Heliomicrobium gestii: one gene and its partner. The main gene of each other region encodes a partner of the protein of the gene in region 2 in a complex. Links are inferred from orthologs where the notes say so. Each region holds a gene or a part of one and is shown on either strand. Other genes may lie near its edges.

Region 1 (6,890 bases), on a different replicon or contig from region 2:
CTGGCCCCAACCCCTGCCCGCCCATCGTCGTCGGCGTCGGCATCGGCGGCACGATGGAAAAGGCCTCTTTCCTGGCCAAGAAAGCGCTTCTTCGCCACATCGGCCACCACAGCGAGAAAGAGCACATCGCCGCTTTGGAAAAAGAGCTGCTGGAGAAGATCAACAATCTCGGCATTGGGCCCCAAGGCCTTGGCGGCAACACGACGGCGCTGACGGTCAACGTAGAGACCTACCCGACCCACATCGCCGGCTTGCCCTGCGCTGTCAACATCAACTGCCATGTGGCCCGTCACACCGAAATTGAACTGTAATCCGGCATAGAAGGGAAGGAGAGTTGGAATCATGAAAGCTGTACGGTTGACAACGCCGTTGACGCAGGAGGCCCTGCGCCAACTGAAAGCCGGCGATACGGTTCTGATCAGCGGCACCATCTACACCGGCCGCGACGCCGCCCACAAACGCTTGGTCGAAGCCCTTGACCGTGGGGAAGATCTGCCGTTTAATGTAAAGGACGCCGTCATTTACTTTGTCGGCCCCTGTCCGGCCAAACCGGGGCAGGTGATCGGCTCCGCCGGCCCCACCTCGTCCTACCGGATGGACACATACTCGCCCCGGCTGATCGAGCAAGGCCTGACCGGCATGATCGGCAAAGGCCTGCGGGGACCGGCTGTCGTCGATGCGATGAAAAAGCACGGTTGCGTCTACTTTGTCGCCATCGGCGGCGCCGGCGCGTTGATGGCCCGTTCCATCAAACAAGCGAAGGTCATCGCTTATGACGACTTGGGTACCGAAGCCGTTCGCGAACTGGTCGTCGAGGACTTCCCCGTTATCGTCTGCATCGACGCCGAAGGCAACAACCTCTATGAACAAGGGCGGGCTCAGTACCAGCGCGCCTAACCACCTCCCGGCGGGGCCGGCGGTGGAAACGCCGCCGGTCGCCCGGAGAGGAGTTTTTGATGTATGGCACGTTTTGATGGCCGCCAGGCCGATCAACTTCGTCCGGTTCAGATCCAACGGCAGTACCTGATCCACCCCGAGGGGTCTGTGTTGATCACCGTCGGCAACACGAAGGTGATCTGCACCGCCACGGTGGAGGAGAAGGTGCCGCCCTTTCAAAAGGGTTCCGGCAAAGGCTGGGTGACCGCCGAGTACGGCATGCTGCCCCGGGCGACGGGAAGCCGCACCCAGCGGGAGGTCACCCGTGGCAAAGCCTCCGGGCGCACCATGGAGATCCAACGGCTGATCGGGCGGGCGCTCCGTTCCGTCGTCGATCTGCAGCGGCTCGGCGAGCGCACCATTTGGATCGACTGTGACGTCATTCAAGCGGACGGCGGCACGCGCACCGCGTCGATCACCGGCGCCTTTGTCGCCCTCAAAGACGCCTGCGACAAATTGCTGAAGAATAAACAGATCCACAAGGACCCCATTGTGGAGCCCTTGGCGGCTGTCAGCGTCGGCAAGGTAGCGGGCGAACTCCTGCTGGACCTGGCCTATGAGGAAGACTCGAAGGCCGAGGTGGACATGAATGTGGTCATGACCGGCGGGGGACGGTTCGTTGAGTTACAGGGCACGGCCGAAGGGACGCCCTTTGATCGCGATGAACTGGACGCCATGATCGGGTTGGCGGAAAAAGGCATCCGTGAATTGATGGAGTCGCAGAAACAGGCGCTAGCGGAAGTAGCGCCCAAATAATCGCCTATGGCAAAAAAGAGCCGGCGCTTCGCCTGGCTCTTTTTCTCCATCCACTTCGGGATGCCTTGACAATCGGCACGAAGTCGAATTACGATGATTGCGAATCAACGAACTGACTGTCTGCCGGACCTGCGAGGGGGAAGCGGTATGTTTACGATCATCTTAGCCACTCAAAACATGGGGAAGGTCCGTGAGTTTGAAGCCATGACGCAGGCGCACAGGCCAGCGTTGCCGATCCAGTGGCTGTCGTTGCGCGATTTCCCCCAGATCACTGACCTGAAGGAGACAGGCGATACCTTCCGTGACAATGCGCTGATGAAAGCCGAACAGGTGGCAAAGGCTTGCGGCATTCCCGCGATGGCCGATGACTCCGGTTTGGCGGTGGACGCGCTGGGCGGAGCGCCCGGCGTCTATTCAGCCCGCTTTGCCGGCGAAGACAAGGATGATAAGCGCAACAACGAAAAACTGTTGACGCTCCTGAAAGACATTCCAGCGGAAGAGCGGAAGGCGCGCTTTGTCTGTGTGCTCGCCCTGGCCATGCCGGACGGGCAGAAGTTTTTTGCCGAAGGCGTCTGCGACGGATTGATCGCGACAGAAGGCCGCGGCGACGGCGGCTTTGGGTATGATCCGCTCTTTTACCTGCCGTCGTACGAGAAAACCTTCGGCGAACTGCCGGCGGAATTGAAAAACAAGATCAGCCACCGCGCGTCAGCGATGGAAAAGATGTTCTTCCTGCTGCGCGTGCTCTTGTTCCCCGAGCCGGAACCGATCACTCAACCGAACCTGTGATCGGGAGAAGCTGGAAAACAAACAAAGACTTGTCATCTTGTCAGCCCGTGCATCGTATGTTATAATATCCATCGATGTCCGCAGAACGAGGTCGAATCCATTGTCATGGCTATCGGGGCGTAGCGCAGTTTGGTAGCGCACCTGCTTTGGGAGCAGGGGGCCGCAGGTTCAAATCCTGTCGCCCCGACCATTTTCGACTTATCGGTTCGGGACCATGCTGACGTGCATGAGAAGAAGCGCCTGTAGCTCAGTTGGATAGAGCACCTGCCTTCTAAGCAGGGCGTCGGGGGTTCGAATCCCTCCAGGCGCGCCACTTAATTTCCTTGACAACAGTCAGCGCAAGAACTAGAGTTAAACGATACAGAAGCGAAAAATGCGGGAGTGGCGGAATTGGTAGACGCACTGGATTTAGGTTCCAGCGGGCAACCGTGGGGGTTCGAGTCCCTTCTCCCGCACCACCGTTGTGAAAAAACGGCAGCATGACCGCTTACCTCGGTGATCCGTCGCCGAGGTTTTACTTTTGATCACGAAAAGGGGGAGAATGAAACCCTAAAATATGGGAAAAATATGAAAGCTTACGTTCGAATCCTTTCGGGACAGCAGGAAATGCAAGATTGCCGTAGAATATAACCTTATGCTTTTAAAATTTTCGGATAGACTAGTAGGGGTCAAATCCGGCAACAACACAGCCAATTTACGATACAAATCGATGAGAGGGGTACATACGTGAAGGCTTCAGTAGAACGGCTCGAAAACAATCAAGTTTCGCTGCAGATTGAGATTGATGAGGCAACCTTTGAACAGGGTCTGGAAAAGGCCTATAAGAAAGTGGTTCGTCAGGTTGCCGTCCCAGGTTTCCGCAAAGGCAAAACGCCCCGCAAGATTCTGGAAGCGCGTTACGGCAAAGAGGTCCTTTTCGAAGACGCCGTGGAGATTCTTGTACCGGAAGCGTACATGCAGGCCATCGAAGAAAACAACGTTGATCCTGTAGAACAGCCGAAAATCGATGTGGTCCAGCTCGAGGCAGGCAAGCCGCTGATCTTCAAGGCTGTCGTTACCGTTAAACCAGAGGTCACCCTCGGTGAATACAAGGGCGTCGAAGTGGAAGCTCAACCGGCTGAAGTGAGCGATGAGGATGTCCAACGGCAACTGGAGACCATGCAAAAGCGCCATGCGCGGGTGAGCACCCTGACCGAAGGGGAAGCCCAACTGGGCGACACGGCGGTTATCGATTTCGAAGGCTTCAAGGATGGCGTGCCTTTCGAAGGCGGCAAAGGTGAGAACCATTCGCTGGAGCTGGGCAGCAACAGCTTCATCCCCGGCTTTGAGGACGGCCTGGTCGGCGTTCCTGTCGGTGAAGAGCGCGAACTGAACCTCACTTTCCCGGAGCAATACCATGCGACGGAACTGGCGGGCCAAGCCGTCGTGTTCAAAGTCACCATTAAAGAGCTCAAGCGCAAAGAGTACTCCCCTATTGATGACGAATTTGCCAAAGACGTCAGCGACTTTGAGACGTTGGACGAATTAAAAGAAGATATCCGCAAAAACTTACTGAGCGCTGCAGAAAAAGCCAGTGAACAGGCCAAGCAAAAAGCGGTCGTCGATAAGGTTGTCGCGGCGTCCCAAGTCGATGTCCCCGAAGTCATGGTCGACAACCGCGCCGACCAACTGATGGAAGAATACGGTCAGCGCCTGAGCTACCAGGGTGTCAGCCTGGAACAGTTCCTCGCCATGACCAAACAGACCGAAAGAGATCTGAAAGCGCAATTCATTCCCGAAGCGGAAAAGGTTGTTAAACAGGAACTTGTTTTAGAAGCAGTGGCCAAGGCGGAAGGAATGTCCGTAACCGATGAAGAACTGGACAAAGAGATCGAGGAAATTGCCGCTAACTACCGGAAACCGGCGCCCCAGATCCGCAAAATCCTCGAATCCCGTGGCCAACTCGACGCGCTGAAGCAGAGCATTCTCTTAGACAAGGCGATCAAGCTGATTGTCGACAGCGCCAAAGAAATCGCTGGTTGATCCGGGAAAAAGCGAACTGCGCGGCTTTCCCGGACATAGATTGAACTGTATACCTGAGGAGGTTTCTTGGATGAGTCATCTGGTTCCAATGGTCGTCGAGCAATCCAATCGCGGTGAACGGGCGTATGATATCTATTCCCGGCTGTTGAAGGATCGGATCATTATCCTGGGCAGTGCCATTGACGATAATGTTGCCAATCTCATCATCGCCCAGTTGCTCTTTTTAGAGGCCGAGGATCCGGACAAAGACATCCACCTCTACATCAACAGTCCGGGAGGCGCGATCACGTCCGGCTTTGCCATTTATGACACGATGCAACTGATTCGCTGTGATGTATCGACAATCTGCGTCGGGATGGCCGCCTCTATGGGCGCCTTCCTCCTGACCGCCGGCGCAAAAGGAAAACGCTACGCTTCACCGAACGCTGAGATCATGATCCACCAGCCCCTTGGCGGCGTTAAAGGCCAGGCCACAGAGATCGAGATCCATGCCCGCCACATTCTGAAAACAAGAGACCGGCTCAACCATATCCTGGCTGAGCGCACCGGTCAGCCATTGGAACGGATTGAACGGGATACGGATCGCGACTATTTCATGTCGGCAGAGGAAGCAAAAGCCTACGGCATCATCGACGGGGTGATGGAGTTTAAGCCGCCGGCCAAGGCATGAGTAGCAGAGAGGTGAGGATATGTACAAAGGTTTCGGTGACGATAAAAGTCAACTGAAGTGTTCCTTCTGCGGCAAGCTGCAAGATCAGGTCAAAAAGCTGGTCGCCGGCCCCGGAGTCTACATCTGCGACGAATGCATCGAGTTGTGTAACGAGATCATAGAAGAAGAACTTCAGGATGAAAACACCTTCGATCTGGGCGACGTTCCCAAACCGAAGGAGATCCGCGAGATCCTGGATCAGTATGTGATTGGGCAGGAGCAGGCGAAAAAGGCCTTGTCTGTCGCCGTCTACAACCACTACAAGCGGATCAACCTGGGTTCGAAGATCGACGACATAGAATTACAGAAATCGAACATCGTCATGCTGGGACCCACCGGCAGCGGCAAAACGCTGCTCGCCCAAACGTTGGCCCGCATCCTGAATGTTCCCTTTGCGATCGCCGATGCGACCTCCCTGACGGAAGCCGGTTATGTGGGTGAGGATGTGGAGAACATCCTGCTCAAGCTGATCCAGGCTGCCGATTATGATGTGGAGAAAGCGGAAAAGGGCATCGTCTACATCGACGAGATCGACAAGATCGCCCGCAAGTCGGAGAATCCCTCGATCACGCGGGATGTCTCCGGTGAAGGGGTGCAACAGGCCCTGTTGAAGATCCTGGAAGGCACTGTGGCTTCTGTTCCGCCGCAGGGCGGGCGGAAACACCCGCACCAGGAGTTCATTCAACTGGATACGACGAACATTCTCTTCATCTGCGGCGGCGCCTTCGACGGCATCGAAAAACTGATCATGAACCGTGTCGGCAAGAAGACGATGGGCTTCAACGCTGAAATCAAAGGCAAACAAGAGAAGAAGATCGGCGAGACCCTCCGGGATATCCTGCCGGTCGACCTGCTCAAGTTTGGCTTAATCCCCGAGTTTGTCGGACGCCTTCCCGTCATTGTCACCTTGGACGCCCTTGACGAGGACGCCCTGGTGCGCATCCTGACGGAACCGAAAAACGCCCTCGTCAAACAGTACCAAAAGTTCTTCGAACTGGATCAGGTCCAACTGGAATTCACCGATGACGCCCTGAAGGCGATCGCTCAGGAGGCTATCAAGCGCAACACCGGCGCTCGCGGTCTACGGGCTATCCTGGAAGAGGTCATGCTTGACGTGATGTTTGACATCCCGTCCCGCACCGATGTGACCAAGTGCGCGGTGACCAAGGAAGTTATCCTGAAGCAGAAAGAACCGGTGCTGGTGACGAGTGACAGAAAAAAAAAGAAGGAAGAGTCGGCTTAGGGGCGCAGGGTGAGCCGGCTGAGAAGACGCCCATAGGGCGATCACCGGAGTCGTCGCTCCCAGGCAAGCGCCCGACGACTCGAACCAAACCCGGTACGCGCCGATGACCAAAACCTCGGAGGATATAATCCTCCGAGGTTTTGTTTTTCCAGGCCTCTGTCTCATAAAAACCGGGCGCTGTCGGATACTATGGGGGATTGGCAAAAACAGAAATGGAGTGACGGCGGTGAACATTTGGTCGGGATTGGGCGGATTGCTGGGCCTCCTCCAGATCTTTTTCATCGTTATCATTGGGATGTACTTCTGGCACCTACTCAAGAACCAGCAGCATTCCAAAACAGCGGTGGAGCGCGAGTCGCGCAAGGAGATGGAAAAGCTTCAGACCTTGCGCCGTATTGTCCTGACAGAACCTCTGGCAGAGAAAACGCGTCCAGC
Region 2 (6,648 bases):
AAGCTGATTCCGGCGGGCACCGGCATGTCCCGTTACCGCAACATCCAGCTTCTCGCCGGCGACGAAGAACTGCCCGACGAGTTTATGGAAGACGGAATGGCCTGAGCCGATACAACGACAAAGGGAAGAGGGACGGGCCGGATACAGGCGCCGCCTGACCGGCCCTTTTCCTTCTACCGACAGAGATGACGGTATTAACAGCATTTTTGTTGACACGCATCTTTGGAAGTGATACTATAATCAAGTGTGTGATTCGTTAAAGGAGGATTACTATGCCTTTGGAGCGCTTGAAACAAGCCCGCCAGAAGACGGTTGGCACCAAGCAGACCCTGAAGGCGGTGGAGAAGGGGCAGGTCAAGCTGGTGTACATTGCCGGAGACGCCGACCCTCATCTGGTGAATCCTTTAATGAAGCTGTGTGAAGAAAAAGCGATTCCCGTTGTCAACGTGGATTCGATGGAGGCGCTTGGCCTGGCTTGCAATATCAAGGTTGGCTCGGCGTCGGCGGCCATTGTGGCTGAGTAGATAATTTCTTCACTGACGATACGCATGGGTGAGTTGTAAGAAGAATTCCGGGAAGGAGGTGGATGTTCATGCCAACGATTAGCCAGTTGATCCGCAAAGGCCGCGAAGTTCTCACGGAGAAATCGACCGCTCCGGCATTGAAAGAGTGTCCGCAAAAACGTGGGGTTTGCACCCGTGTTTACACGACCACTCCCAATAAGCCGAACTCGGCTCTGCGCAAAGTGGCCCGGGTGCGTTTGACCAATGGGGTGGAAGTGACCGCCTACATTCCCGGCATCGGGCACAACCTTCAAGAGCACTCCGTCGTTCTGGTTCGCGGAGGCCGGGTGAAAGACCTCCCCGGTGTGCGCTACCACATCGTTCGTGGCGCTCTGGATACCGCCGGTACCCAGAACCGTAACCAGGGCCGTTCGAAATATGGAACGAAACGCCCCAAAAAAGGCGCCGCCACGGCTGCCAAAGGGAAGAAGTAACGAGGGGAGGAGAATCCGATGCCGAGAAGAGGATCAGTCGCCCGGCGTGAAGTGCTCCCCGATCCGATTTACAACTCCAAGGTTGTCACGAAACTGGCAAACCAAATCATGTTGGATGGGAAAAAGAGCACTGCCGAGGCCATTCTATACGGCGCCCTTGACCAAATCAAGGAAAAGACCAACAAGAACCCCATGGAAGTTCTGGAGGCTGCCCTCAAGAACGTCATGCCCCTCCTGGAAGTCAAGGCTCGCCGCGTCGGTGGCGCCAACTACCAGGTTCCGATTGAAGTTCGTCCTGAACGCCGCCAGACCCTGGGCCTGCGTTGGCTCATCAAGTACTCCCGCGAGCGCTCCGGCAAGACCATGATTGACAAGCTGGCTGGTGAAATCATGGATGCCGCCAACAGCACCGGCGGCGCCGTCAAGAAAAAAGAAGACACTCATAAGATGGCCGAAGCCAACAAGGCCTTCGCCCATTATCGCTGGTAAGCCAACAGAGTCCCGCTAGGACCTGAGATCCGACAGAAAGGGGGAACGAGCGTGCCTAGACAGTTTCCGTTAGATAAGACACGGAACATCGGCATTATGGCCCACATTGATGCCGGCAAGACGACCACCACCGAACGCATCCTGTTCTACACCGGACGGGTGCACAAAATCGGTGAGGTTCATGATGGCGCTGCCACCATGGACTGGATGGTTCAGGAACAAGAACGCGGTATCACCATCACCTCTGCCGCAACAACGTGCCAATGGCGCGGGCATCGGATTAACATCATCGATACGCCCGGCCACGTGGACTTTACCGTTGAAGTCGAACGTTCCCTGCGGGTATTGGACGGGGCCGTCGCCGTCTTCTGTTCCGTTGGCGGTGTCGAACCGCAATCGGAAACCGTATGGCGCCAAGCCGACAAGTACGGTGTTCCCCGGATCGCTTACATCAATAAGATGGACCGCATCGGCGCTGACTTTTTCCGTGGCGTCGACATGATCCGGGAACGCTTGGGCGCCAACCCTGTGCCCATCCAGATCCCCATCGGCTCCGAAGACCAATTCAAGGGTATCGTCGACCTGATCACCATGAAAGCCATCATCTATGTCGACGACCTGGGCAAGACGAGCGACGTCTCCGAGATCCCCGAGGACCTCGCCGAAGTCGCCGCCGAATACCGGGAAAAGCTCCTTGAAGCGGTTGCTGAGTCCGATGAGGAACTGATGATGAAGTACCTCGAAGGGGAAGAACTGACTGAGCAAGAAGTCCGTGACGGCGTTCGCAAGTGCACCTTGGCCGTCAAGATGATTCCTGTTCTCTGCGGCTCCTCCTTCAAGAACAAGGGCGTGCAGCCGTTGCTCGACGCTGTCGTCGAGTTCCTGCCCGCCCCGGTCGACATCCCTGCCGTCAAGGGTGTCAACCCCGATTCCGGTGAGGAAGATGTTCGTGAGGTTTCCGACGAAGAGCCCTTCTCTGCGTTGGCCTTTAAGATCATGGCTGACCCCTATGTGGGCAAGTTGGCCTTCTTCCGTGTTTATTCCGGTAAACTGAGCTCTGGTTCCTACGTCTACAACTCGACCAAAGGCAAAAAGGAACGGATCGGCCGCATCCTCCAGATGCACGCCAACCACCGGGAAGAGATCGCCGAGGTCTACACCGGCGATATCGCTGCTGCTGTCGGTCTGAAGGATACCACGACGGGCGACACCCTCTGTGATGAGAAACAGCCCATCATCCTTGAGTCGATGCAGTTCCCTGATCCGGTTATCCACGTTGCCATTGAACCGAAGACGAAGGCTGACCAAGACAAGATGGGCATCGCCCTTCAGCGTTTGTCCGAAGAAGACCCGACCTTCCGCATGTCCACTGACCATGAAACAGGTCAGACGATCATCTCCGGCATGGGTGAGCTTCACTTGGAGATCATCGTGGACCGGATGATGCGGGAATTTAAGGTCGAAGCCAACGTCGGACGTCCCCAGGTCGCGTACAAGGAAACCATTCGCACCAAGGCCAAGGCGGAAGGCAAGTTCGTCCGCCAGTCTGGTGGTCGCGGTCAGTACGGCCATGCCGTCATCGAAATCGAACCGCGTCAACCTGGTGAAGGGTACGAATTTGTCAACAAGATCGTTGGTGGTGTGGTTCCCCGCGAATACATCCAACCCATCGATAACGGGATCCGTGAAGCCGCCGAAACAGGCGTCCTCGCCGGTTATCCCACTGTTGACTTCCGCGTGACCCTGGTCTTCGGTTCCTACCACGATGTGGACTCCTCGGAAATGGCCTTTAAGATTGCCGGCTCCATGGCCTTCAAGGAAGGCGCTGCGAAGGCGCAGCCGGTCATCCTTGAGCCGGTCATGAAAGTCGAAGTCACCGTTCCTGAGGAATACATGGGCGACGTCATCGGCGACATCAACTCTCGCCGGGGCCGCATCGAAGGCATGGAAGCTCGCGGCAACACCCAAGTGGTGCGCGGCTTTGTTCCCCTGTCCGAGATGTTTGGCTACGCCACCGACCTGCGTTCGCGCACCCAAGGTCGCGGCCAGTACGTCATGATGTACAGCCACAACGAAGAAGTGCCCCGCAACATCGCTGAAGGCATCATCGCGAAACGGAAAGGCTAAATCGCCACAGGCGATTTTCGCCGGATAGAGGGTGGCCAAGCCGCCCTCATTAAAATTCCTTAAGCCTGAAAAGGAAGGATGAGTACGAAATGGCAAAAGCCAAATTCGAGCGCACCAAGCCGCACGTGAACATCGGCACCATCGGTCACGTTGACCACGGTAAAACCACCACCACCGCTGCCATCACCCTGGTTCTCTCCAAAGTTGGTGGAGCTTCCTTCAAAAAGTACGACGAAATCGACGCCGCTCCCGAAGAGCGTGAACGCGGTATCACCATCAACACCGCTCACGTCGAGTACGAAACCGACAACCGTCACTACGCCCACGTGGACTGCCCCGGTCACGCCGACTACATCAAGAACATGATCACCGGTGCTGCCCAGATGGACGGCGCCATCCTGGTTGTGTCTGCTGCTGACGGCCCCATGCCCCAGACCCGTGAGCACATCCTCCTCGCCCGTCAGGTTGGCGTTCCCTACATCGTTGTCTGGCTGAACAAAGCCGACATGGTTGATGACGCCGAACTGATGGAACTGGTTGAGATGGAAGTTCGCGAACTCCTCTCCTCCTACGAGTTCCCTGGCGACGACATTCCCATCGTTGCCGGTTCCGGCCTGAAAGCCCTCGAGTGCGGCTGCGGCAAGCGCGAATGCGAATGGTGCGGCAAAGTCTGGGCGCTCATGGACGAAGTCGACAAGTACATCCCCACCCCCGAGCGCGCCACCGACAAGCCCTTCCTGATGCCCGTTGAAGACGTCTTCACCATCACCGGTCGCGGCACCGTCGCCACCGGCCGTGTCGAGCGTGGTCAGATCAAAGTCGGCGAAGAAATCGAACTGGTCGGTCTGGCTGAAGCCACCCGCAAGACCGTCGTCACCGGCGTTGAAATGTTCCGCAAACTCCTCGACTTCGCCCAAGCCGGCGACAACATCGGCGCTCTGCTGCGCGGTGTTGAACGGAAAGACATCGAGCGCGGCCAAGTTCTGGCTAAGCCCGGTTCCATCAAACCCCACACCAAGTTCACCTCCGAAGTCTACGTCCTGTCCAAGGAAGAAGGCGGCCGCCACACCCCGTTCTTCAACGGCTACCGGCCCCAGTTCTACTTCCGCACGACTGACGTCACTGGCTTCATCGAACTGCCCGAAGGCGTTGAAATGTGCATGCCTGGCGACAACATCAAGATGACCATCGAACTCGGCAAAACCATCGCCATCGAAGAAGGCCTCCGCTTCGCTATCCGCGAAGGCGGCCGGACCGTCGGCGCCGGTGTTGTCACCGGTATCATCGAGTAATCGATCGCCAAGCGGCTTATAAGCGACCGGGTCCCTGAATTATTTCAGGCGACCCGGTCGCTTCCTTATATAGCCGTCTTTTAGTGTCCTTGCAAAATTCGGATTTCCGAGTCCATTGAGATGCGAAGGTGGCGCGGGTGCGCCAACGGGCGCACCCGGTGCCACAGGACTTCATCGCGCCATATTGTAGTCGACTCATAAGTAGAGGGGATTTTATGGAGCTCAATTGCAAAGATTATTTAATCAGCACGGACAAGTCGCTTTTAGACCATGAGACGATTTATAGGTTCTTGGCTTCGTCCTATTGGGCAAATAAAAGACCTACTGAAGCCATAAACAAATCCATTGAGACGTCGCTTTGTTATGGCGTATATCTCGGAAACAGACAAATCGGATTTGCTCGGGTCGTCACAGATTTTGCAACAATGTACTGGTTAGCAGATGTCATCATCGATGAAGAGTATCGAGGCAGAGGTATTGGGAAAAAACTTGTAGAGACAATAGTTGCTAGCGAAGAATTGAAAGGTCTGAACGGTATATTAGGAACACTCGACGCGCACGGACTATATGAACAATATGGATTCGAAAAAAACGTAAATAGATTTATGGTAAAAAGACCGAGCTAGCAATGGCATTTTTGATCGCCGACTATAGTATCCGTACTGAGGCAAAAATGGAAAAATTTGAATACATCTAGTTTATCTTTGATTTGATATAGGTTGTATTTCTAACAGAAAAGCCATGAAATACTGTGTGGAGTTTCCTAACTTAGTATCTTCACTTACCTAGGGGAGATCATTGAAATAGCAGAGGGCTGGCGGTGGCCTGAGCGATTTGAGCGGAGCGGCGAAGAGCGAGCGCAGAGGCGAAGCGTTAAAGGGCGCCATCGACATGCATACAACCCTAAAGTTTTGGCGCCCCAGCGTAGCCGACAAGCGAGCCGCCGCGGAGCTCTTAGCGAAGGCCGCCGCCAGCCCCCGCGATTAAAGTGCGAATTAAATCGCGCATCTTCACCGGCATCACAAGACGACCCGCGCGGTAACCATAGGCACTTGATCAGTATCGGCACGCCAACCGCCCGATTCCCGCAGATTTTCCGAGAAATATTCTAATACAGAGCAAAAACCGCTTGCATTTCCGAACACTTGGTGCTAAAATTTCATATTGTGGGTTGGCTTTGCGATGAAGCGAAAGGTTGCCCAACAATGGCTCGGGATTGGTGGGCGCAGCTCTCTTTGTGTCTTTTTACTTACGACACGCCCGAGAGCGTTGTTGGGGTAATTTTCGCGGAGAAGGTCCGTAATCAATCGGGCGAACAAAAGGAGGGACTTACCTACATGGGTAAACAAAAAATTCGGATCCGCCTGAAGGCTTTCGATCATCGGATTCTCGATCAGTCTTCCGAAAAGATCGTTGAGACGGCCAAGCGGACCGGCGCGGCGGTATCCGGTCCGATTCCGCTGCCGACGGAGAAGAGCATCTACACCATCTTGCGCTCTCCCCACGTCAACAAAGACTCCCGTGAGCAGTTCGAGATGCGCACCCACAAGCGCCTCATCGACATCCTCGAACCCAATCCGAAGACTGTCGATGCGCTCATGCGTCTGGACCTGCCGGCGGGCGTGGATATCGAAATCAAGCTGTAATCCTTTTGCTAGAGATGGGAGGTGTCATTGGTGGCTAAGAAAGGTCTTCTCGGACGAAAAATCGGTATGACGCAGGTATTTGCCGACAACGGTGTTG

Evidence for each region. The genes of interacting proteins can lie anywhere in the genome.
Region 1: the proteins of rpsG (region 2) and tig are in contact, whole or in part, in a crystal structure (PDB 3GTY), measured with the Thermotoga maritima proteins. The link is inferred for Heliomicrobium gestii from one-to-one orthologs. Residues at the interface, in WP_004081843.1 of Thermotoga maritima: Lys34, Lys52, Lys55, Glu59, Arg62, Gln63, Glu66, Asn67, Lys69, Val71, Arg95, Ala109, Lys110, Lys111, Gly112, Arg113, Pro114, Glu117, Glu121, Ile124, Ala125, Tyr127, Asn128, Asn129, Thr130, Gly131, Lys135, Asp139, Arg142, Met143; in WP_004081061.1 of Thermotoga maritima: Glu122, Val124, Val129, Leu130, Tyr133, Glu188, Gly259, Ile262, Tyr263, Glu266, Ser270, Glu273, Gln274, Glu277, Arg308, Gln311, Ile312, Ser315, Tyr316, Glu325, Arg329, Arg336, Leu363, Phe366, Trp367, Arg373, Leu377, Arg381, Leu384, Glu387.

Annotation. Positions count from the first base shown.
Region 1 is NZ_WXEX01000001.1:198,112-205,001, forward strand. The notes cover bases 2,364-5,355. They hold tig (trigger factor), read left to right. Parts: upstream 2,364-3,207; coding sequence 3,208-4,503; downstream 4,504-5,355. Other genes in these bases: GTO89_RS00975 (XTP/dITP diphosphatase), read left to right, coding at 2,364-2,481; clpP (ATP-dependent Clp endopeptidase proteolytic subunit ClpP), read left to right, coding at 4,574-5,173; clpX (ATP-dependent Clp protease ATP-binding subunit ClpX), read left to right, coding at 5,193-5,355. Also shown: GTO89_RS00960 (fumarate hydratase), read left to right, coding at 1-311; GTO89_RS00965 (Fe-S-containing hydro-lyase), read left to right, coding at 343-897; rph (ribonuclease PH), read left to right, coding at 961-1,692; more of GTO89_RS00975, read left to right, coding at 1,840-2,363; more of clpX, read left to right, coding at 5,356-6,455; ATP-dependent protease LonB, read left to right, coding at 6,682-6,890. UniProt on the Bacillus subtilis protein: Involved in protein export. Acts as a chaperone by maintaining the newly synthesized protein in an open conformation. Functions as a peptidyl-prolyl cis-trans isomerase.
Region 2 is NZ_WXEX01000002.1:342,804-349,451, reverse strand. The notes cover bases 1-2,750. They hold rpsG (30S ribosomal protein S7), read left to right. Parts: upstream 1-1,015; coding sequence 1,016-1,486; downstream 1,487-2,750. Other genes in these bases: fusA (elongation factor G), read left to right, coding at 1,538-2,750; rpsL (30S ribosomal protein S12), read left to right, coding at 593-997; GTO89_RS03685 (L7Ae/L30e/S12e/Gadd45 family ribosomal protein), read left to right, coding at 273-524; rpoC (DNA-directed RNA polymerase subunit beta'), read left to right, coding at 1-105. In the rest of the region: more of fusA, read left to right, coding at 2,751-3,613; tuf (elongation factor Tu), read left to right, coding at 3,703-4,905; GTO89_RS03660 (GNAT family N-acetyltransferase), read left to right, coding at 5,121-5,531; rpsJ (30S ribosomal protein S10), read left to right, coding at 6,243-6,551; rplC (50S ribosomal protein L3), read left to right, coding at 6,582-6,648.